DNA from 3 places in the Pseudomonas sp. AC193 genome. Region 2 is predicted to be linked to each of the others. Evidence: predicted binding sites of a transcription regulator. Region 2 holds the regulator's gene; each other region holds the start of a gene.

Region 1 (7,959 bases), 3.5 Mb from region 2:
GATCCATGACGTGGGAGTTACCCTGAGTATCATAGATCGGTGTGCTGAACGACTTGGTGTACGTCTCGGCTTTCGATGGATCGAACTTCACCGCGTTGGCGCCGGTATCAACGATCACCGGTGCCGACGAGTTCAGGTTGATGGTCGAGGTCACCGACGAAGTCGATTTCGGTGCCAGGTTCGAGGTGTCGATTTTCAGGTCAGTCAACACACCGTTGAGAATCTTGCCGTTGGCATCCACACCGTAACCCTGCAGACGCGAGGTGTAATCGGTGTTGGTGATGTAACCGGCGTTGTCGACCTTGAACGTACCGGCACGGGTATACGACACCGAACCGTTGTTGCTCATGGTGAAGAAGCCCGAACCGTTGATACCCATGTCGAGCACGTTACCGGTGTTGCTGATGTCACCCTGGGTGAACTGCTGAGAAACGTTGGCCAGGCGCACGCCGTTACCAATCACTTTGCTGCCGCTGCCCAGACGAGTCGCCGAGTAGACGTCTTCGAATTCTGCGCGCGAGGATTTGAAACCGGCGGTGGCAACGTTGGCGATGTTGTTGCCGGTCACGTCCAGTTGTTTGTTGGCTGCATAGAGACCGCTAAGGCCGATATTGAAAGACATATTCCACTCCTTTGTGCCGGGTTAATCGGCTCTATATACCAATGGTTTGTACTTTGGACAGGGCAACGGTGCCCTTGCCGGCCAGGTTGAGCATCAGCTCGCCGCCGGTCTGGCTGATGGTCACGCTGTTGACCGTGGCCGGCAGGTAAGTGGCCAGATCCGTTGCGGCGCCATCGATCGGTGCGCTGGCCTTGAAGGTGTAAGTACCGACCGGCACCACGGTGCCGGAAGAATCCTTGCCGTCCCAAGTGAAGCTGGCATCGCCGGCCGCGCGGCTGCCCAGGTCGATAGTGCGAACAGCTTTGCCGTCCTTATCGGTGATGGTGACGGTGCCGCCGGCGATCGACGAAGGCACGGTGACCGAACCGGTCAGGCCTTTGGTTGGGTCGTCGAGCTGCGCGGTGTTGGTCTGCACGATCACGTTGCGACCGACCAGCGACGACGCCTGCAACGCTTGCGAGGAGTTGTAGTTACCGGCCAGCGAGCTGACGGTGCTGTTCAGTGTGGTGATGCCTTCCAGGCTGCTGAACTGCGCCAACTGTGCAACGAACGCACTGTTGTCCTGCGGATCGAGCGGGTTCTGGTTTTTCAGCTGGGTCACCAGCAATTGCAGGAACGCATCTTTGCCCAGCGCCTGGCCACCGGTGGCGCTGTTGGTCGCCGAAGCGATGCCGCCGGAGGTGCTGCTGCTGGCCGTCTTCGACGAGTTGGCCAGAATGTCGTTCATGCTCAGGGAGCTGGTGGTATCGGTAACGCTCATGGCAGTCGCCCCTTATTACTGACCGAGGGTCAGTACCTTCTGCATCATGGTTTTGGCGGTGTTCATCATTTCGGCGTTGGTCTGGAACGAACGGCTCGCGGAAATCATGTCAGCCATTTCTTCCACCACGTTGACGTTCGGGTAGTAGACGTAGCCTTTGGCGTCGGCCGCCGGATGGTTCGGCTCGTAACGCGCTTCGAGGTTGCTCTGGTCTTCGACCACGCCGAGTACCTGCACGCCCTGCCCCGCGGCGTCCTGACTCTGGAACAGCGAGTTGCTGCCAGCGTTTTGGCCGCCCTGGAACATGGTGGCAAACACCGGGTGACGGGCGCGGTAGGTCTGGTCGATGCTCGAGGAAACGGTTTCGGCGTTGGCGATGTTCGACGCCACGGTGTTCAGACGCGTGGTTTGTGCGCTCATGCCGCTGCCGGCAATGTTGAAAACGCTGGACAGGGACATGGATTACTCTCCGCGCAGGGCTGAGACCAGCCCTTTGAATTTGCTGTTGAGCAGCGTGAAGCTGGCCTGGAAGCCCACGGCGTTTTCCGCGTAGTTGGACTGTTCCAGTTGCGCATCCACGGTGTTCTGGTCGATCGAAGGTTGCATCGGCGTGCGATACAGCAGCGATTCGTCGCCATTGCCCAGGCCTTCAGCTTCGATGTGACGGCTGTTGGTCATGTTCAGGGCGATGGTGCCGTTGGCGTTCTTCTGGGTCTGTGCTTCGAGCACTTTCGAGAAGTCCAGATCCCGCGCCTTGTAGTTCGGGGTATCGGCGTTGGCGATGTTGTTGGCCAGCACTTCGGCACGCTGGGCGCGGAAGCCCAATGCTTTTTCGTGAATGCCGAGCGCTTTATCGAAGCTGATGCTCATGTCGGGAACCTTCAGGTGACCGGTTTTTCGTACATGAGCTTTAGCAAGCCGCGTGCCAAACAGAAGAAACCCCGTAAACCGGGGCTTTGCGGGCAGCCGGCAAAGCGGCAATGCCAGAAAAGCGGCAAGCGGTTTCCGCCAGATGCCGCTTTTCTGCCGCTTCGCCCTGCGAGCACCTCCACCTGTAGGAGCTGCCGAAGGCTGCGATCTTTAGATCTTGATCTTAAAAAACAAAATCAAAAGATCGCAGCCTTCGGCAGCTCCTACGTGAAGCATGCGGCAAAAAAAAGGAGCCCCTGAGGGCTCCCTTCTTCTGCACATGCTTCATTTCGCCTGGTAAATAATTCCCGGGCTGCACTGCACCATCTGGTAATGATCCGGCAAACCGTTCAGCGCTTCCGACGCGCCAAGGAACAGATAACCGCCCGGCTTCAGCGTGCTGTGAATGCGCAACAGGATGTCTTTCTTCACTTCGGCAGAGAAGTAGATCAACACGTTGCGGCAGAACACGATGTCGAACTTGCCCAGCGCAGCATAGCTGTCGAGCAGGTTGAACGAGCGGAACTCGACGCGGCTTTTGATCGGCGCCTTGATCACCCAGCGCCCCGGGCCTTTCGGATCGAAGTAACGCTGCAGACGTTCCGGCGACAAACCGCGACCAATGGCCAGGCTGTCGTACTCGCCGGTCTTGCAGTTGTTGAGCATCAGGCCGGACAGATCGGTGGCAACAATCTGCACGCCCATCTTCAGCTGACCGAGGTTAGTGCGTTCGAACTCATCGATCGACATCGACAGCGAATACGGTTCCTGACCCGACGAGCACGCTGCCGACCAGATCCGCAGACGCTGGTTGGGGCTGGCCTTGATCGCTTCGGGCAGGACTTTTTTCTTCAAGACTTCAAACGGATAGGTGTCACGAAACCACAGGGTTTCGTTGGTCGTCATGGCATCGACCACCTGCTCGCGCAAACCGCTGCGCGGCTGGGTCTGGATGCGCTGCACCAGCTCACCCAGGGATTTGATGCCTTGCTGTTCCATCAGTTTGTTGAGACGGCTCGAGACCAGGTACTGCTTGTTTTCACCGAGCAAAATGCCACAGGCTTTTTCCAGGAAGACCCGGAACTGTTCGAAATCCAAATTACCCGTAGACAATGATGCCGCCTCTTAAATCGTGTTGACCGCCAGGAGCAAAGCGCTCCTAGCTGATATCTGCTGCTTTGATCCGGTCGACTACCCGGGATGCCAGGTCATCAGGGCGGAATTTGGCCAGAAAGTCATCGGCGCCGACTTTCTTGACCATCGCCTGATTGAATACCCCGGACAACGAAGTATGCAGGATGATATGAAGCTTTTGCATGCGTGGGTCGCTGCGGATCTCGGCCGTCAAAGTGTATCCGTCCATCTCCGGCATCTCGATGTCGGAGATCATCATCAGGAACTCTTCTTCCGGCTTCTTGCCCTCATCGACCAGCTTGCGCAGGTAATCCAGCGCCTGTTTGCCGTCGTTCAGCGCCACCACTTCGACGCCGACCGTTTGCAGGCAACGCGACACCTGCTTGCGCGCCACCGACGAATCATCGACCGTCAGCACCCGCAGCGACAACGCTTTGGTCTGGGTCTCGACATCGACCACGCCCACCGAAATCGCTTCCGGCGTCGGCGCAACTTCCGCCAGCACTTTCTCGACGTCGATGATTTCGACTAACTGATTGTCCACCCGAGTCACAGCGGTCAGGTAATGATCGCGACCCGTGCCCTTGGGCGGCGGATGAATCTCTTCCCAGTTCATGTTGACGATGCGCTCCACCGAGCGCACCAGGAAACCCTGGGTCTTGGTGTTGTACTCCGTGATAATCACGAACGGGTTGTTCTTGTCTTTCAACGCGCCGGAGCCGGTCGCCATCGCCAGATCAAGGATCGGAATGGTCGCCCCCCGGATATTTGCCACCCCGCACACGACAGGACTGGACTTGGGCATCAACGTCAGCGACGGGCATTGCAGCACTTCCCGCACCTTGAACACGTTGATTCCGTAGAGCTGCTGACCGTCGAGACGGAACAACAACAGCTCCAGGCGATTCTGCCCCACCAGTTGCGTGCGCTGGTTTACCGAATCCATTACACCAGCCATGCCCAGACTCCTACCTCAACGCCAAGTGTTGTTGCGACGCACATTCATTGCTAAACGGCACGGCGCTTGCTTTTTAACTCGTATGAACGCTCAAACGACATTTTTCCGACACCTGACCTCTCCCCTTCGCAAAGGGCTTTGCGCGGTGTCTGCCGCCTGCTGTTTGCTCGCTGGCAGCCCTGCCATTGCGGATTCGGTTACCTTGCCTGACATGCTTATCGGCGTCACTCAGGGCTTTCTTGAGTTCACCGTAGAAGACTATTTGGCAACCAGTCAAACCGAAGGCCGCTACGAGATCGAAGTCAAGCAGCTCGATCCGCGTATGCGCATGCCGATGTGCGACAAGGAATTGACAGCGTCGCTGGAGAATACCCCCCGTCCTTTGGGCCGGGTGACGGTCAAGGTTCGCTGTGAAGGCAGTTCGCCCTGGACGGTGTTCGTACCCGCTCAAGTCCGCCTGTTTCGCGAGATTGTCACCACCACCCGAGCACTCAGGCGCGCCGGGATTATCGAACCTCAGGACGTGACGTTGCGCGAGCGCGATGTCAGTCAGATCAATCAAGGTTTTCTGACCTCGGTAGACGAAGCGATCGGGCAAAAATTGACCCGACCAACGGTCGCCGATCAGGTGATTACCCAAGTCCACCTGGAACAGGCCGAAGTCGTGCGTAAAGGTGATCAAGTGGTCATCACCGCGCGCAGCGGCACACTCGCCGTGCGCATGCCCGGCGAAGCCCTGTCCAACGGTGGACTGAAAGAACAGATCCGAGTGAAAAACCTCAATTCGCAACGGGTGATCAAGGCGCAAATCATCGCGCCGGGACAGGTGGAAGTTTCCATGTAAACACCGAGGAGAAAACTGGCGCTGGCCATGGCTGTTCCCTAAACTGTGCCGCAGCAGGACGCGCGCGGGTGCATGCAGCTTTCATTGCTAAATGTGCCTAAAGTTTTCCAAGAGATGGCCGAAAACATGGCAAGCGTCCAAATTCCCAGAGGTTTTTATCATGGTCATCGATTTCAGCCGTTTGAACAGCTCCTCGTCACTGACAGGCAGTACACGTACCAGCGCGCCCAAGGAAACCGCCGAAAACGGCACTTCCGCGCCGCTGAATACCCAGGCCGAAACGGCCAGTACCGCTAAAAGCGGGGAATCGGTACACCTCAGCAATGAGGCTCAACAGTTGCAGAAGGTCACTGACAAGCTGCGCGATCAGCCTGCTGTCGACAAAGCCCGTGTGGCCGAGTTGAAAGCCGCGATTGCCGATGGCAGCTATAAAGTCGACAGCAACCGTGTAGCCAGCAAACTGCTCAACTTCGAAGCCCAGCGCTAGGCTTTTGCCGGCGCGAGGCTTTTGGACGCTTAAAACCCAAGGCCAGCCATGCACGACACTAATTTATTGCAACTGATCAACGACGACTTTGCTCCAGCTCAACAATTGCTGGAGTTATTGCAAACCGAGTCCCTCGCTTTGCACGGTCGCGACATGCCCCTGCTCGAAGAGATTCTGGCAACCAAACAGGCACTGATCATTCTGCTTGAACAGCATGGCCGCAAGCGCAGCGAAATCCTCGTCAGCCTCAACCTGACGCCAGACCGCCAAGGTCTCGAGCAACTGGCCGCGCAATCGAGCGTTGGCCAGCAGTTGCTGACCCAGGGCGACGCTCTGACTGATCTCATCGCCCAATGCCAGGCGGCCAACGTCAAAAACGGCCAGTCGATCCTCATGCAACAGGCCGCGACCAGCAATCAACTGAAGATCCTCACCGGGGGCGAAGCGCCAGCGTTGTATGACGCCAGCGGCACGTTTGCCAAACCCGCGATGCCGCGTCCGCTCAGCCAGGCATGAGTCGTTGATGCGCCAGCTCTATCAACTCGCGAAACATGCTGGCAAAATGCTGGCTAGTCGTCATATTTTGTCTGGAGATTGATAAACCGTGTCCAACGCCCTCAGCGCGGATGATGCTCCGCAGCCTCCAAAGGTGCTCACCACACCTCTGGAAATCTCCAGCAACCTGCGTCAGTTGCAAGACAGCCATGATCCGCTGATCATCACCTTTCACGAGCGCAGCCAGCGTTTCCAGAGCTACCTGATCAAGGTCGATCGCGATACCGCTTCGATTAACCTCGATGAAATGGTGCCACGTGACGGTGAACGCTTTCTGCTGGCGGGCGAGCCGTTCAAGGTTGAGGGTTTCCATGAAGGCGTGCGCATCGCCTGGGAATGCAATGGCACGCTGGACATCGTCGATGCCGACGGCGACCGCTTCTACACCGGCGAACTGCCGACCGAAGTGGTTTACCACCAGCGCCGCAACGCCTTCCGCGCCGCGCTGAAGCTGACCGATCTGGTCAACGTCGAACTCGGCGGCGAGAAACTCAAGGCGCCGATCAACGGCAAGCTGCTGGACATCTCCGCCACCGGTTGCAAGCTGCGCTTTGAAGGCGACATCACTGACCGCCTGCAACTGGGCCAGGTCTACGACCGCCTGATCGCCCCGCCGCTGTTCGGCAATCAGCCGACTTCGGTTGAACTGCGTTATCTGCATTTCGAAGAAAAACTCAACATCACCTTTGCGGGTCTGCGCTTCCACAACATCAGTGGCCAAGCGGCGCGTAACGTTGAGCGCTTTGTGTATCAACTGCAGCGTGAAGCACGGCGTTTCGATAAAGACGATATGTGATTCGTAGCGGCAAATAAAAAAAGGGCAGTCCTTGGCGGGACGGCCCTTTTTTGTGCCTGAGAGAATTCAATCAAGAATCTGTGGTGAGTGAGTTCTTGTGGTGAGGGGATTTATCCCCGCTGGGCTGCGAAGCAACCCCAAATCCTGACGGCACAATGTTCCTGTTGAACCGAGCTGGATGGTTTTACGACTGCTGCGCAGCCGAACGGGGATAAATCCCCTCGCCACAGGTTAAGTGTTTCGCTTTAGGGTCTTGCACCTATGTGAATTATTTGCATGAGAGAATTCAACCCAGAATCTGTGGTGTATGAATTACTTGTGGCGAGGGGATTTATCCCCGCTGGGCTGCGAAGCGGCCCCAAATCCTGGCTGCACATTTTTCCTGTTGAACCGAGCTGGATGGTTTTACGACTGCTGCGCAGCCGAACGGGGATAAATCCCCTCGCCACAAGTAATTCACTCACCACAGGGTTATCCATTCATCATTAAATCTGTGTTCACCACAGGTGAATATTGCAGTCAGATTCAGGGTCTGGCGCCACTGATGTCTGGCGTGGGTTTATCGCTGCCATCATCCGGCTCTGTTTCCACCACTGGCTCCGGCGGAGTCTCAGATTCAGGCTCCACTTCCGGCTCAGGCTCAGGCTCGGCCGGTGTCTGCATCTGATCCTGCACCACCTGCTCATCCACCCGTGGATCCAGCGCTGCCACCAGCGGTGAGCTCGACATGCTGTCCGGCATCGCCACGTGATGCAGCGGCGCGTCATCAACCTGGTGCAGATTGGTCACGGCTTTCGGACGGATTCGCCACACCAGCACCAACGCAAAGAAGCTGAAAAACGCATACAGACTCTGGCTGCCGAGAAACTTCATCAACACACCCGCCAGCAACGG
Region 2 (7,959 bases):
TCAAACGCACTGACGAACAAAACCGCGACCTGCTGGTCACTTCCACGCGCATGACCGTGTTCCCTCAGGAGCAATATGCGCAGACCGAGCAACCCGTTAGAATCGACGGCGCTGGCGGTGTATCAACCGGCGTTGGCATGAAAGCGTACCTGAAGGAAAGCAGGATACACCTGCTATCGAACGTAAGAGGACAGTATGAGGCTCGTTAAAACCCTCCCTATTTTGCTCAGTCTGGGCGCAGCACTGGGAAGCGTGAGCGCCTGGGCTCTGCCGAACGATCAGCAGCAACCTATCCGTATTCAGGCCGACGACGCCCAACTGGACGACAAGAACGGCATCGCCACCTATAAAGGTGATGTGATCATCACCCAGGGTTCGATGATCGTTAAAGGCAATACGGTGACTATCACCCGCACGCCAGCCGGCGATATCGACGTTGTAACGTCGGTGGGTAACCTTGCCTACTTCGAGCAACTGCAAACCCAGGGTGACGCCAAGCCTGTACAGGGCTGGGGCGTGACGATTCAGTACCACGCCGCGCAAAACCGCGTCGTGCTGATCGACAAGGCCAAGGTCGTCGACAAGGACAACAACACGACTCAGGGCGAGAAAATCGTCTATGACACCGTGAAGAAACTGGCCAGCGCCGGTCGCGCTACCGGCAGCAAAGTCACCGAATCGCGTCCGCGTATCGACATGGTGATCCAGCCGAAGAAGAAAACCGACGAGAAGACCCAGTAATGGCAACTCTGAAAGCTCAGCACCTGGCCAAGGCCTATAAAAGCCGCCAGGTCGTGCGTGATGTCAGCCTGTCGATCGACAGCGGCCAGATTGTTGGTTTGCTCGGCCCGAACGGTGCCGGTAAAACCACCTGCTTCTACATGATCGTGGGTTTGGTACAGGCCGATCAGGGCCGTGTGCTGATCGACGATCTGGACGTCAGCCACCAGCCAATGCACGGTCGTGCCAAGGCCGGTATCGGCTATCTGCCGCAAGAAGCGTCGATCTTCCGCAAACTGTCGGTGGCCGACAACATCATGGCCATCCTCGAGACCCGTCAGGAACTCGACAAGGCCGGTCGCCGCAAAGAGCTGGAAAGCCTGTTGCAGGAATTCCACATCACCCACATCCGCGACAACCTCGGCATGAGCCTGTCCGGTGGTGAACGCCGCCGGGTGGAAATCGCTCGCGCGCTGGCCACCGCACCAAAATTCATCCTGCTCGACGAACCGTTCGCCGGTGTCGACCCGATCTCGGTCGGCGACATCAAGCAGATCATCCACCACCTCAAGGCCAAGGGCATCGGTGTTCTGATCACCGACCACAACGTCCGCGAGACGCTGGATATCTGCGAAACCGCTTACATCGTCAACGACGGTCAACTGATCGCCGAAGGTGACGCCGAAACCATCCTGGCCAACGAACTGGTCAAGGAAGTGTATCTGGGTCACGAGTTCCGCCTGTAAGCGTCACAGTGCCCGGTGCGCAGCCGGAGTGCTGTATCGATTCAAGCTGGATTTAATACGCTTAATTGTTACAGCGCTCTAGGCAAACACTTCAGTTTCAGGCATATAATTTGCTTAAGTTTGGCGCTTCGGCGCCCTGTAGTGGATGGCGCATAGCGCCGGCGAATAAGGTGTTAAGCCCCTGCCATGAAACCATCGCTAGTCTTGAGAATGGGCCAGCAGCTGACGATGACACCGCAGCTGCAACAGGCCATCCGCCTGCTCCAATTGTCGACCCTGGATCTGCAACAGGAAATCCAGGAGGCTCTGGAATCCAATCCGATGCTCGAACGCCAGGAAGAAGGCGACGACTTCGACAACTCGGATCCCATGGCCGACAACGCCGAACAGAAGCCCACCGAGATCCAGGAACCTTCCTATCAGGAAGCCGCACCGACCGTCGATAACCTCGAAGACGGCGAATGGAACGAACGAATCCCCAACGAACTTCCGGTCGACACTGCCTGGGAAGACGTTTACCAGACCAGCGCCAGCAGCCTGCCCAGCAGCGATGATGACGAGTGGGATTTCACCACCCGCACCTCCGCCGGCGAAAGCCTGCAAAGCCACTTGCTGTGGCAACTCAACCTCGCACCGATGTCCGACACCGATCGCCTGATCGCCGTGACCCTGATCGATTGCATCAACAATCAGGGCTACCTGGACGAAACCCTCGAAGAAATTCTCGAGGCGTTCGATCCGGAACTGGACATCGAACTGGACGAGATCGAAGCCGTCCTGCACCGCATCCAGCAATTTGAACCGGCCGGTATCGGCGCGCGCAACCTCAGCGAATGCCTGCTGCTGCAATTGCGTCAGCTGTCGGCCAAGACGCCTTGGCTGGCGGAAGCCAAACGTCTGGTCAGCGATTACATCGATCTGCTCGGCAGCCGTGATTACAGCCAGTTGATGCGCCGTATGAAGCTCAAGGAAGACGAGCTGCGCCAGGTCATCGAACTGGTACAAAGCCTCAACCCGCGTCCGGGCTCGCAGATCGAATCCACCGAAGCCGAATACGTCGTCCCTGACGTCATCGTGCGCAAGGACAACGAGCGCTGGCTGGTCGAGCTGAATCAGGAATCGATGCCACGCCTGCGGGTCAACGCGCAGTACGCCGGTTTTGTGCGTCGTGCCGACACCAGCGCCGACAACACCTTCATGCGCAATCAGTTGCAGGAAGCCCGCTGGTTCATCAAGAGCCTGCAGAGCCGCAACGAAACCCTGATGAAAGTTGCCACCCAGATCGTCGAGCATCAGCGCGGTTTTCTGGAGTACGGCGACGAAGCCATGAAGCCGTTGGTGCTGCACGACATCGCCGAAGCAGTCGGCATGCACGAATCAACGATTTCCCGGGTGACCACGCAGAAATTCATGCATACCCCGCGCGGTATTTATGAACTGAAATACTTTTTCTCCAGCCACGTCAGCACCTCCGAAGGCGGTGAATGCTCGTCCACGGCGATCCGCGCGATCATCAAAAAACTGGTTGCCGCGGAAAATCAGAAAAAGCCGTTGAGTGACAGCAAGATCGCTGGTTTACTGGAGGCACAAGGCATTCAGGTGGCTCGCCGCACCGTCGCCAAGTACCGCGAATCCCTCGGGATCGCGCCTTCGAGCGAACGCAAGCGGTTGATGTAAGCCACGTTACAGCGTTCCAGTGGCAGGCTATCCAGCCTGCCGCTTTATGCACTGGCAACGAAGGAGAAGCTGTATGCAAGTCAACATCAGTGGACACCAACTGGAAGTGACCCAACCTCTGCGTTCCTACATCGAGGAAAAACTCCAACGACTGGAGCGACATTTCGACAAGATCACCAACGTGCAAGTCACGATGTGTGTCGAAAAGCTGAAGCAGAAAATCGAAGCCACCTTGCATATTCCCGGCAGCGAAGTGGTCGCCAACGCAGAAGATACTGATATGTATGCTGCGATCGACTCACTGACCGACAAGCTGGATCGCCAACTCAAAAAGCATAAGGAAAAGACCCAGAGCCTCCTCCAGGGCGCGACCGGTCGATAACCCCCCATTCCATGATCCGACTTGAAAGTATCCTGACCCCCGGCCGTTCCCTCGTGAACGTGCCGGGCGGCAGTAAAAAGAAAGCCCTCGAACAAATTGCCAACCTGATCGCCCGCGAAGTGCCGGATCTGGAGATGCAAGATGTCTTCGAGGCTCTGATTGCCCGTGAAAAACTCGGCTCGACCGGTTTTGGCAACGGCATCGCCATTCCCCATTGCCGCCTGAAAGGTTGTGTAACGCCAATCAGCGCGTTGATGCACCTTCAAGCCCCTATCGATTTCGACGCCATCGACGGCGCGCCGGTTGACCTGCTGTTTGTTCTGCTGGTTCCGGAAGCCGCCACCGATGCGCACCTGGAATTGCTGCGCCAGATCGCCAGCATGCTGGATCGCAAGGATGTGCGCGATAAACTGCGCAGCGCTCCGAGCAACGAAGCCTTGTACCAGGTCGTACTGGACGAGCAAAACGGGCAGTAATCATGCGTTTGATCATCGTCAGTGGCCGTTCCGGCTCGGGTAAAAGCACCGCACTGGATGTCCTTGAGGACAACGGTTATTACTGCATCGACAACCTGCCGGCGGGTTTACTGCCGGAACTGGCCGAACGAGCGCTGATTCACACCGAATTGGCGCAACCGCTGGTCGCCGTATCGATTGACGCGCGCAACCTGCCAAGCCATTTGTCACGCTTTCCCGAATTGCTCGAAGTCGTCCGTAGCCGGCACATTCAATGCGATGTGTTGTACCTGGATGCCGACGAGGAAACCCTGCTCAAGCGTTTCTCGGAAACCCGCCGCCGCCACCCGCTGAGCAATGCCAACCGCTCGCTGGCCGAGGCGATTCAGGATGAAACCGCCCTGCTCGGCCCGATCGCCGACCTGGCTGATCTGAAGATCAACACCACCAGTCTGAACCTGTACCAGTTGCGCGACACCATCAAGCTGCGCCTGCTGAATCAGCCGGAGCCGGGCACGGCGTATCTGGTTGAGTCATTCGGCTTCAAGCGCGGCATGCCGGTGGATGCCGATCTGGTGTTTGATGTGCGCTGCCTGCCCAACCCGTACTGGAAGCCGGAACTGCGTGCGCAATCAGGGCTCGATGCGCCGGTGGCTGAATATCTGGCAGCGCAACCTGACGTCGAAGAAATGTTTCAGGACATCTTCACTTACCTGCACAAATGGCTGCCGCGCTTCGCAGCGAGCAACCGCGCCTACGTCACGATTGCCATTGGCTGCACCGGCGGGCATCACCGCTCCGTCTACCTGACCGAACGTCTGGGTCAGGCCCTGCAGAAAACCCTGAAGAACGTCCAGGTTCGCCACCGCGACCTCACTTAAAGGATTCACACCGCGATGCCTGCTCTGGAAATCGAAATCATCAACAAACTGGGCCTGCATGCCCGCGCATCGGCCAAGTTCGTTGGCGTGGCCGGGCAGTATCCGGATTGCACGATCAGAGTGGGTCGCACGCCGGAGACCACGGTTGATGGCAAAAGCATCATGGCGATGATGATGCTGGCGGCTGGCAAGGGCACCAAGATCTATTTGAGTACTGAAGGGCATCAGGAACAGGAAGCGCTGGATGCGCTGGTGGCGTTGATCAACAACTACTTCGATGAAGGTGGCTGAGAGCAAAAGTCAAAAGATCGCAGCCTTCGGCAGCTCCTACAGTGAACGCATTCCAATGTAGGAGCTGCCGAAGGCTGCGATCTTTTGATCTTCAACCTAATGCGGTATCCATCACCATCATCAAACAAAATCCGCTCAACAAGCCAAGACTGGCCAGTTTGTCATGACCATTGCGTCGCGACTCGGGGATCACTTCGTGGGTCACCACCAGCAACATCGCCCCCGCCGCCAGCGCCAGCCCTAACGGCAACAACACCTGCGCAAGACTGACCAGCCACGCGCACAACAGCGCAAACACCGGTTCAACCAGTCCAGACGCCGCGCCGATCAAAAACGCTTTGACCCGCGACATCCCCGCCCCGGCCAATACCAACGCAATCACCAGACCTTCCGGCACATCCTGCAAAGCGATGCCCATGGCCAGGCTGTCCGCATCCGGCATGCCGCCACCGGCAGACACACCGACGGCCATGCCTTCAGGGATGTTATGGGCAATGATGGCGAACACGAACAACCAGATCCGTGGCGGAATCACTGGGCGATCGACAGTGCCGACGAGCATTTCCGGGGACGCGCCCGAGACCTTTAGATCAACCAGATACAACCCGAACGCACCGAGCATGATGCCAAAACAGATCAGGCCACTGGCGCCCCACGGCGTCAGGCCCAGGCTCTCAGCAGCGGCGATGCCCGGCACGATCAGCGAAAACGCCGTCGCCGCCAGCATCACCCCGGCACCAAATCCCAGCAACGTATCGCTGAGTGCCTGCGGCATGCGCCGAATCACCAGCACCGGAACAGCGCCAAGCGCCGTGCCGAGCGCGCAGATCGCACCGCCCTGCAACGCCCGTAATAGCCTCGGTTCCAGATTCAGCCATGCCAGTCCGTGGGCAACCAGCAAGGTCATGCCCGCCAACAGCAATAGCGATCCCACTGCGTAACGAAACATACGCCCACTTCCGATCGCCAGTGTTTCAGTGCCCATAGTCAGCCTTGGATTGTTTTTATAGATGACTTAAACCAGTGCGGCCTGATAGCGCGCAGCAACTTCCGGCCAATTGATCACGTTGTAGAACGCGTTGATGTATTCCGGGCGACGGTTCTGATAGCGCAGATAGTAGGCGTGCTCCCAGACGTCGAGACCGAGAATCGGCGTGTTGCCGTTCATCAGCGGGCTGTCCTGGTTGCCGCTGCTTTCCACGGTCAATTTCTTCTCCGGGGTCACGCTGAGCCAGGCCCAGCCGCTGCCGAAACGGGTCAGTGCAGCTTTGGTGAAGGCGTCCTTGAAGCTATCGAGACCACCGAGATGTTCTTCGATGGCCTTGGCCAGCGCGCCATCCGGCTTGCCACCACCGTTGGGCACCATCACTTCCCAGAACAATGAATGGTTAGCGTGACCGCCGCCCTGATTGATCACCGCCGCACGGAGTTTTTCCGGCAGATCCTTAACGCTGGCGACCAGTTTTTCCACCGGCCACTCGGCGTATTCAGTGCCTTCTACCGCCGCGTTGAGGTTGTTGATGTAGGTCTGGTGATGTTTGGTGTAGTGAATCTCCATGGTCTGCGCATCGATATGCGGTTCCAAGGCATCGTAGGCGTAAGGCAAAGCGGGCAAGGTAAAAGCCATTTCAATGGACTCCATGGTGATGTGGGGCAGGCGCGCGGCGCGCATTGCCGGTATCCGGGTGCAGCAGGCGTTGAGTGCGCGGGTATTCGCCGTGTTCGCTGATGAAATTCAGCAGCTCGACATAGGTTTTGCTGCTCTGGCGCAGCGCCGCTTCACGCAATGCCAGGCGTTGGCGTTCGTCCTGCATGGTTTGCAACAGCCGTTGATGGATGGCGCAGAGGTATTCGGCGCTCTCCTCCGGTTGATTCAGGCGCAGGTGTAAATCCGCGAGGTTGTGGTGCGAGATGACGCAGGCCGCCACCGCTTCGTCGGCGTCCGCCCAGCGTTCGAACAACACTTGCGCCAGGGCCAGGGCTTGCAGGTAAGCCTCACGGGCGTCGATCAGTTCGCCCAACATGAAGCAGCGATTGGCCCGTTCGATCGTGCGTTTCCAGTGCTCCATGGTGAGCCTCCAAAGCGGTTGCGGGGTTTACACGCCGCCGGCGGTGAGTTTCTCGGGATTGAGTAACTCTTCCAGTTGGCTGCGTGACAGATCGGTGTGTTCCAGGGCGACGTCGATCACCGGACGGCCTTCTTTGTAGGCCTGCTTGGCGATTTCGGCGGCTTTCTGGTAACCGATGATCGGGTTGAGCGCAGTGACCAGAATCGGGTTGCGCGACAACGCTTCTTTCAAGCGCGATTCATTGACCTTGAAGCTGGCGATGGCTTTGTCGCCGAGCAGGCGGCTGGCATTGGCCAGCAGTTCGATGCTGCTCAACAGGTTCTGCGCGATGATCGGCAGCATCACGTTCAATTCGAAGTTGCCCGACTGGCCGGCGATGGTGATCACCGAATCGTTGCCGATCACTTGTGCGGCAACCATGGCGGTGGCTTCCGGAATCACCGGATTGACCTTGCCCGGCATGATCGACGAGCCCGGTTGCAGGGCTTCCAGCTCGATTTCACCAAGGCCGGCGAGCGGGCCGGAGTTCATCCAGCGCAGGTCGTTGGCGACTTTCATCAAAGTGACGGCGATGGCTTTGAGTTGGCCGGAGACGGCGACAGCGGTGTCTTGCGAACCGATCAGCGCAAACAAGTCTTTGCCCGGGGTGAATTGCACGTCGGTCAATTGGCTCAACTGACGGCTGAAACGCGCGGCGAACTCAGGATGTGCGTTGATCCCGGTGCCGACCGCTGTGCC
Region 3 (7,959 bases), 1.0 Mb from region 2:
CAGGTACCAGACCATGAAACTCAGGTCGAAATAGAGGAAGGCCGCGAACAATGTCGGGGTGTGGCCGGATTTCCAGAAGCTTGAATTCATCGCGCACCTCAGCTGAAAAGAGTCTCGAAAGGAGTCATGCAACAGCAGGTGGGGCGCCGCACGGCCGCACCACCGGCCCCGGTCTGTGGGGCCAAAACGCAAAAACGCCGCTACCTGCTGCGCCGGGTGGGGCGAACGGGTGAGCGACGTCTTTGTCGTGGGTGGGGCAACCGCCGTTGGTTACCTGAGGGAATGCTTAGCGAGATTTGTGCCAACAGCGGGAAATCAAAAGCCCCTCACCCTAGCCCTCTCCCGGAGGGAGAGGGGACTGACCGAGGTGTCTGGCGTCAAACATCGACCTGAGAAACCGAGTCGATTATGGATTCACAGCAGAAATCGCAGGTCGGCGTAAATCGCGAGCATCCCCCAATCAGTCCCCTCTCCCTCCGGGAGAGGGCTAGGGTGAGGGGCTTTTCAGAGGTGGAAACACCTCAACCCAACAACTCACTCATGGCAATAATCTGCTCCGCCACTTGAATCAGTTTCTGCTGCCGGCTCATCGCCTGTCGCCGCATCAGCGTGTACGCCTCTTCCTCATTGCAGTCCTTCATCTTCATCAACAGACCCTTGGCCAGCTCAATACGCTTGCGCTCCGCCAGTTGCTGATCCCGCGCCTGCAACTGCGCACGCAACGCCTGATCACTCTCAAATCTTGCCATTGCCACATCGAGAATCGGCTGCAACCGCTGGGCGTGAATGCCTTCGACGATGTAGGCACTGACCCCGGATTTGATCGCCTGACGCATCACCCCCGGGTCATGTTCGTCGGTAAACATCACGATCGGCCGTGGCTGGTCGCGGCTGACCAGCACCACTTGTTCCATGACATCGCGGCTCGGTGACTCGGTATCGATCAGGATCACGTCCGGGCGCACCGTTTCGACGCGCGCGGGCAGGTCGATGGTCAGGCCGGATTCGTCGATAACTTCAAAACCGGCTTCGGTCAGCGCCGCTTTCAGGCGTCCGACTTTTTTCGCGGTGTCGTTGATCAGCAGAATGCGCAACATGTTCGCGTCTCCTGTCAGCGGCGGGCGAGAAGGGCTGAGTCGTCGCTCATGGCGTGCAGTTTGAAGCTGCGCGCATAAGCGGCCGGGTCGCTGCCGTCCCAGATTTTGCCGTCGAGCAACTGGCTGCTGCGCATGTCGGTACCCCACGCGGCGACGCCGACTGCGGTGGCAGCGTCGCGATACAGATCGAGCTGCTGAACCTGACGGGCGACGGCCAGGTAATCCGGATCCTCGCGCAGCAAACCCCAACGACGGAACTGGGTCATGAACCACATACCGTCGGACAAGTACGGCAAATTCACCTCGCCATGGCCGTGGAAACGCAGCGCATGAGGATCCTGCCAGCGGTTGCCGAGGCCATCGGCGTAATCACCGAGAAAACGCGGTTCGATGCACGCTACTGGCGCATCGAGGTATTCCGGCGCGCTGAGCAACTGCGCGGTGCTGCGGCGGTTTTCCGGGCTCTCTTCAATGAAACGGCTGGCTTCAAGTATCGCCATCACCAACGCGCGCGCGGTGTTCGGGTACTGATCGACGAATTCGCGGGTGCAGCCGAGGACTTTTTCCGGGTGATCGGGCCAGATGGTCTGGCTGGTGGCGAGGGTGAAGCCGAGATCCTGCTGTACCGCGCTGGCGGCCCACGGTTCGCCGACGCAAAAACCGTCGATGCGCCCGGCCTGCAAGTGCGCGACCATTTGCGGTGGCGGCACCACCACGCTGTCGACATCCTGCAGCGGATGAATGCCCTGACTCGCCAGCCAGTAATAAAGCCACATCGCGTGGGTGCCGGTGGGGAAGGTCTGGGCGAAGGTGAGTTTTGCGCGGCTTTGGTGCACGTGGCGATCCAGCGCGTCAGGACTGGTCACGCCGAGGTTCTGCAAGCCGTGTGAGAGGTTGAGGCTCTGGCCGTTTTGATTGAGGCCCATCAGCACGGCCATGTCGGTCGGCGCGACACCGCCGATGCCCAGGTGCACCGCGTAAATCAGCCCGTACAAACTGTGCGCGGCATCGAGTTCGCCGCTGACCAGTTTGTCGCGCAAACCTGCCCAAGAGGTCTGGCGCTTGAGGTTCAGGGTCAATCCGTAAGGCTGAGCAAAGCCTTGCGTGGCCGCGACCACCACCGAGGCGCAATCGCTCAGGGCCATGAAGCCGAGGTTGATTGCACTCTTTTCCGGAGCATCGCTGCCGTTGACCCAGGCCAGCGGCCCTACCGAAGGTTCATTCATCCAACGCTACCTCGAAAAAAAACGCCGCCGCGGACTTTGCGCAGGCAAACCCCGGGACGACGCCATTGTCCTTGCCCGCACGCCGCCATTGGCCTGCAAGCTGATAAAGATGCCGGTGCAAGGCATATGCCACTCGCCGCGATTTGCGCGTGCGCCTCGCGCGGTGGGGCGATGCCCGGCTATAATCGCCGCCTCTTTTCGCCGCCCGAGTCAAAGCCGCCCATGTACACCCTGGCCCGTCAGATGTTGTTCAAACTTTCCCCGGAAACCTCCCACGATCTGTCGCTGGATCTGATCGGCGCGGGCGGACGTTTGGGCCTCAACGGCTTGCTGTGCAAGGCGCCGGCAAACGTCCCGGTGACCGTCATGGGCCTGGAATTCCCCAACCCGGTCGGTTTGGCGGCCGGTCTGGACAAGAACGGCGCAGCCATCGATGGCTTCGCGCAACTGGGTTTCGGTTTTGTCGAAATCGGCACCGTGACCCCGCGTCCACAGCCGGGCAACCCGAAACCACGGATTTTCCGTCTGCCGGAAGCCGAGGCGATCATCAATCGCATGGGGTTCAACAACCTCGGTGTCGATAATCTGTTGGCGCGCGTTGCGGCGGCGAAATACAAAGGCGTGCTGGGCATCAACATCGGCAAAAACTTCGACACGCCGGTTGAGCGTGCAGTCGATGATTACCTGATCTGCCTGGACAAGGTTTACGCCCACGCCAGCTACGTGACCGTCAACGTCAGCTCGCCGAATACCCCGGGCCTGCGCAGCTTGCAGTTCGGTGATTCGCTCAAGCAGTTGCTCGCCGATCTGGCCACGCGCCGTGCCGAACTGGCGTTGCGTCATGGCAAGCATGTGCCGCTGGCGATCAAGATCGCGCCGGACATGACCGACGAAGAAACCGCGCAGGTGGCGCAGGCGCTGATCGACACCGGGATGGACGCGGTGATCGCGACCAACACCACCCTGAGCCGTGTCGGCGTTGAAGGCATGGAACATGGCGACGAGGCGGGCGGTTTGTCGGGTGCGCCGGTGCGTGAGAAGAGCACCAATACGGTGAAAGTGCTGGCGGGCGAGTTGGCTGGGCGGTTGCCGATTATTGCTGCTGGCGGGATTACTGAAGGCAAGCATGCGGCGGAGAAGATTCTCGCGGGTGCGAGCCTGGTGCAGATTTATTCGGGCTTCATCTATAAAGGCCCGGCGCTGATTCGTGAATCCGTAGACGCAATCGCCGCCCTGCGCAAATAACCCGACCCGACCCGGTCAATGTAGGAGCTGCCGAAGGCTGCGATCTTTTGATCTTGATTCTAAAAAACAAGATCAAAAGATCGCAGCCTTCGGCAGCTCCTACAGGGGTAGTTGCCCGCCGATCGAAAGGTGGGTGACAGTCGAGTTTTCGGGCATAAAAAAGGGCTCCTCGAAGGAGCCCCTGGGCCGTAGCCCGCCGTCCGGGAAGGACGTGCATGGTAAGTCGTTACAAATTCAGATTGTCGTGTCGGAGTAAGTGCCCTGTGTCAGCCGACGGCGTGAAGTTCGTTGAGTCTATGGATTCCCGCAGTGCCGGTCATACCGTCCCAGTTGTCGCCGCGTCCTTCTCGCCAGCCGTTAATCCAGGCTTGACGTACTGACGGTAGAGTAAATGGGCAAAGCTCACGGGATTTGCCACCAACGCCATATTGATATCCGCGCAAAAATGCTCTTTCCAACGGATCACGCTTAAGTCTTCTCATAGGGTGTTGCCCTCACTTGTTGACTGTTTGTGTCGCGTCGACCTCAATCGAGGTCTGGCAGAAAAAACTCTGCCGTGGTGCGGCTCGCTGCCGGCGTGGCGAGCCAAGGTGTTGACGCCGTTGCGACGTCAACCTGTGGTCAGTTCTAACCAATGAGTCACAGCGATGGAATGACCGTTTTGTCATAAGGACGTAACGAAAAGGGTGCTATAGCGATAAGTAACCGCGTATTTATTGAACGTTTATTGAGCAAACCCCGGTATGATCGGCCCCGCGCTGGATGATGGCCTTAATTCTTTAGTGAGAATGACCCACGTTTGCGCTGGGGTACTATTCGACGAAGGGTCGCTTTAAGACTTTTTGTTACTCCAACTTTTTTATCTGTCCTTGCATCTAAGCTCTTTTAACCCGAGCAGCGGGGATGGAACGGCACACCTTCGTGCCACGCGGGCGTTCTTTTAGAAAAGCGCCTGATTGAAAACCGGATCGGCAATGCGTTGCCGATTCACTAGCCAAAGGCTTTGGAAATACCATGTCCGACAGTTTCGAACTCTTCCTCACTTGCCCTAAAGGCCTTGAAGGCCTGCTCATCGAGGAAGCCGTCGGGCTTGGCCTTGAAGAAGCGCGCGAGCACACCTCCGCCGTGCGTGGCATGGCGACCATGGAAACCGCTTATCGCCTGTGCCTCTGGTCGCGTCTGGCCAACCGCGTGTTGCTGGTGCTCAAACGCTTCCCGATGAAGGACGCCGAAGACCTCTACCACGGCGTCCTCGACGTCGAGTGGCAGGATCACATGCTTAGCGACGGCACTCTGGCCGTTGAATTCAGCGGTCACGGCTCAGGCATCGACAACACCCACTTCGGCGCGCTGAAGGTCAAAGATGCCATCGTCGACAAACTGCGTACGCCGCAGGGCGACCGTCCGTCGATCGACAAGCTCAATCCGGATCTGCGCATTCACCTGCGTCTGGATCGCGGCGAAGCGATTCTCTCCCTCGACCTCTCCGGCCACAGCCTGCACCAGCGCGGCTATCGCTTACAGCAGGGCGCGGCGCCGCTGAAGGAAAACCTCGCGGCAGCGATCCTGATCCGTTCCGGCTGGCCACGCATTGCGGCCGAAGGCGGCGCGCTGGCTGACCCGATGTGCGGTGTTGGTACGTTCCTCGTCGAAGCGGGGATGATCGCCGCCGATATGGCACCGAACCTGCGTCGTGAGCAGTGGGGTTTCACTGCCTGGCTCGGTCACGTGCCAGCGCTGTGGAAAAAACTGCATGAAGAAGCTGCTGAACGCGCCGCTGCCGGTCTGGCCAAGCCACCGCTGTGGATTCGCGGTTACGAAGCCGATCCACGTTTGATTCAACCGGGTCGCAACAACGTTGAGCGTGCCGGTCTGAGCGAGTGGATCAAGATCTACCAAGGCGAAGTCGCCACTTTCGAGCCGCGTCCGGATCAGAACCAGAAAGGTCTGGTCATCTGCAACCCGCCGTACGGCGAGCGTCTCGGTGACGAAGCCAGCCTGTTGTACCTTTACCAGAACCTCGGCGAGCGTCTGCGTCAGGCTTGCCTGAACTGGGAAGCGGCGGTGTTCACCGGCGCGCCGGATCTCGGCAAGCGCATGGGCATCCGCAGCCACAAACAGTATTCGTTCTGGAACGGCGCGCTGCCGTGCAAGCTGCTGTTGATCAAAGTCGTGCCGGATCAGTTCGTCACTGGCGAGCGTCGTACGCCGGAACAGCGTCAGGCCGAGCGTGAGCAAGCGGCTTACGATCAAACCCCGGACGAGCCGCAAGAGCGCAAGTTCAACAAGAACGGCAACCCGATCAAACCGACGCCAGCCCCGGCACCGGTGATCGAGCAGCCGCGCTTGAGCGAAGGCGGGCAGATGTTTGCCAACCGTCTGCAAAAGAACCTCAAGGCGATGAGCAAGTGGGTCAAGCGCGAAGGCATCGATTGCTACCGCGTCTACGATGCCGACATGCCTGAGTACGCGATGGCGATCGATCTGTATCACGACTGGGTGCACGTGCAGGAATACGCCGCGCCGAAGTCGATCGATCCGGAAAAAGCCTCGGCACGCATGTTCGATGCGCTGGCGGCGATTCCGCAGGCGCTGAACGTCGACAAGAGCCGTGTGGTGGTCAAACGCCGTGAGCGCCAGAGCGGCACCAAGCAATACGAGCGTCAGAGCGCGCAGGGCAAGTTCAACGAAGTGACCGAGGGCGGCGTGAAGTTGCTGGTCAACCTCACCGACTACCTCGACACCGGCCTGTTCCTCGATCACCGCCCAATCCGCATGCGCATTCAGAAAGAGGCCGAGGGTAAGCGTTTCCTCAATCTGTATTGCTACACCGCGACCGCCAGCGTGCACGCGGCCAAGGGCGGCGCGCGCAGCACCACCAGCGTCGACCTGTCGAAAACCTACCTCGACTGGGCGCGCCGCAACCTGTCGCTGAACGGCTTCTCGGACAAGAACCGACTGGAGCAGGGCGACGTGATGGTCTGGCTGGAGAGCTGCCGTGAAGAGTACGACTTGATCTTCATCGATCCGCCGACCTTCTCCAACTCCAAGCGTATGGAAGGCATCTTCGACGTGCAGCGTGATCAGGTGCAGTTGATTGACCTGGCCATGGCGCGTCTGGCGCCGGGCGGCGTGTTGTACTTCTCGAACAACTTCCGCAAGTTCCAGTTGGAAGAGAACCTGACCGAGCGTTACGCGGTCGAGGAAATCAGCGCACAGACCATTGATCCGGATTTCGCTCGCAACACCAAGATCCACCGCGCCTGGAAAATAACGGCTCGTTGACGCTTCGCCAGACTGGATCCACAGAGCCTTGATTTTTAAAGGCTCTTGGATCCAGTCAGCGCTAGCCAAATTAATGGCTAATAGCTATAACTCAACCCATGGCCAAGGGGTTTTTCCCGGAACATTGGCGTAGTGAGTTGTCCTTATGTCGTTGCACCCCGTGCGCCCGAAGATACTGGGCTTTATCAGCGAAGAAGTCTCGGCCTGGCTGGTCGCGCTGCTGGTATTGCTCGCCGGTGGGATTCTCACGGGGCTGCTCGCCTGGGCCACGCACAACGAATTTCACCAGCAATTGCGTCAGCGTTTTCAGCTGCTGACCAATGAACGTTACAGCCGCATCGAAGAACGCTTCGAGGATCAAGAGCAACGCCTCGACGGTCTGCGTCGTTTCTTCTCCAATTCTGAATCGGTGTCCCGCGCCGAATTCGACGGTTACACCCAACCTCTGTTACTGCGTACTCAAGCCTATTCGTTCGCCCTCAAGGTCAGTGGCGCCGAGCGCGCGGCGTTTGAGCAGCGCGTGCGGGATGACGGCCTGGGCGATTTCACCATTCGCGAACTGAATGCCCATGGCGAGTTGCAACTGGCCGCGCCTCGCGATCAGTACGTGCCGGTGCTGTACAGCCAGACCCAGAGCAAGCTCGGCTCGCCGCTGGGTTACGACTTGCTCGCGCAACCGATGCGCCGTGACACGCTGATGCGTGCCGATCAGTTGAACAATCTGGCGGTGTCGCAACCGTTGCACCTGGTCAGCACCGAACCTTCCTACGCGCGCGGGGTGTTGTTAGTGGCTCCCGTCGTCCACGAGGGTGAGCAGCAGTCGTTTGGTTATGTCGCGGCGGTGATCAGCATGCGCCAGCTGCTCGCCGACGGCTTGCCGGACGCGTTTCATGACTATCTGTCGGTGCGCATTCTCGATCTGTCGACCAATGATCAGCACGAAGTGTTGTTCGAATCGACCAATGAGCCGGTGCCGAGTGATTTGTCCGCGACTCGTCTGTTGCGTCTGGCCGATCACGACTATCAGGTCGATATCCTGCCGAGTGAAGCGTTTATGCAGGCCAACCATTCGTCGGTTGGCAGCATCGTGATTCTCGGTGGACTGC

Evidence for each region. The regulator sigma-54, encoded in region 2, starts transcription at its own class of promoters, with help from an activator protein. The targets are predictions, from matches to a motif close to ANTGGCATNNANNTTGCTNT.
Region 1: flgB (flagellar basal body rod protein FlgB) is a predicted target of sigma-54. The motif match lies at 2,293-2,312, and genes of this name have one in related genera.
Region 3: ACZZ0D_RS15065 (CmpA/NrtA family ABC transporter substrate-binding protein) is a predicted target of sigma-54. The motif match lies at 2,438-2,457, and genes of this name have one in related genera.

Annotation. Positions count from the first base shown of each region.
Region 1 covers NZ_OZ409832.1:830,130-838,088, reverse strand. The annotation lists gene flgE (flagellar hook protein FlgE) at 1-622, opposite strand, end outside; gene flgD (flagellar hook assembly protein FlgD) at 654-1,382, opposite strand; gene flgC (flagellar basal body rod protein FlgC) at 1,398-1,841, opposite strand; gene flgB (flagellar basal body rod protein FlgB) at 1,845-2,252, opposite strand; gene cheR (protein-glutamate O-methyltransferase CheR) at 2,577-3,404, opposite strand; gene ACZZ0D_RS03960 (chemotaxis protein CheV) at 3,451-4,383, opposite strand; gene flgA (flagellar basal body P-ring formation chaperone FlgA) at 4,466-5,227, shown strand; gene flgM (flagellar biosynthesis anti-sigma factor FlgM) at 5,388-5,714, shown strand; gene ACZZ0D_RS03945 (flagella synthesis protein FlgN) at 5,763-6,230, shown strand; gene ACZZ0D_RS03940 (flagellar brake protein) at 6,319-7,065, shown strand; gene ACZZ0D_RS03935 (MFS transporter) at 7,591-7,959, opposite strand, start outside.
Region 2 covers NZ_OZ409832.1:4,358,766-4,366,724, forward strand. The annotation lists gene lptC (LPS export ABC transporter periplasmic protein LptC) at 1-209, shown strand, start outside; gene lptA (lipopolysaccharide transport periplasmic protein LptA) at 196-741, shown strand; gene lptB (LPS export ABC transporter ATP-binding protein) at 741-1,466, shown strand; gene ACZZ0D_RS19765 (RNA polymerase factor sigma-54) at 1,653-3,143, shown strand; gene hpf (ribosome hibernation-promoting factor, HPF/YfiA family) at 3,217-3,525, shown strand; gene ptsN (PTS IIA-like nitrogen regulatory protein PtsN) at 3,537-4,001, shown strand; gene rapZ (RNase adapter RapZ) at 4,004-4,861, shown strand; gene ACZZ0D_RS19785 (HPr family phosphocarrier protein) at 4,877-5,152, shown strand; gene ACZZ0D_RS19790 (ZIP family metal transporter) at 5,244-6,137, opposite strand; gene ACZZ0D_RS19795 (superoxide dismutase) at 6,168-6,779, opposite strand; gene ACZZ0D_RS19800 (hypothetical protein) at 6,781-7,221, opposite strand; gene ACZZ0D_RS19805 (class II fumarate hydratase) at 7,249-7,959, opposite strand, start outside.
Region 3 covers NZ_OZ409832.1:3,356,415-3,364,373, reverse strand. The annotation lists gene ACZZ0D_RS15075 (nitrate/nitrite transporter) at 1-90, opposite strand, end outside; gene ACZZ0D_RS15070 (ANTAR domain-containing response regulator) at 522-1,097, opposite strand; gene ACZZ0D_RS15065 (CmpA/NrtA family ABC transporter substrate-binding protein) at 1,112-2,323, opposite strand; gene ACZZ0D_RS15060 (quinone-dependent dihydroorotate dehydrogenase) at 2,546-3,568, shown strand; gene rmf (ribosome modulation factor) at 3,835-4,050, opposite strand; gene rlmKL (bifunctional 23S rRNA (guanine(2069)-N(7))-methyltransferase RlmK/23S rRNA (guanine(2445)-N(2))-methyltransferase RlmL) at 4,583-6,853, shown strand; gene ACZZ0D_RS15045 (sensor domain-containing diguanylate cyclase) at 6,999-7,959, shown strand, end outside.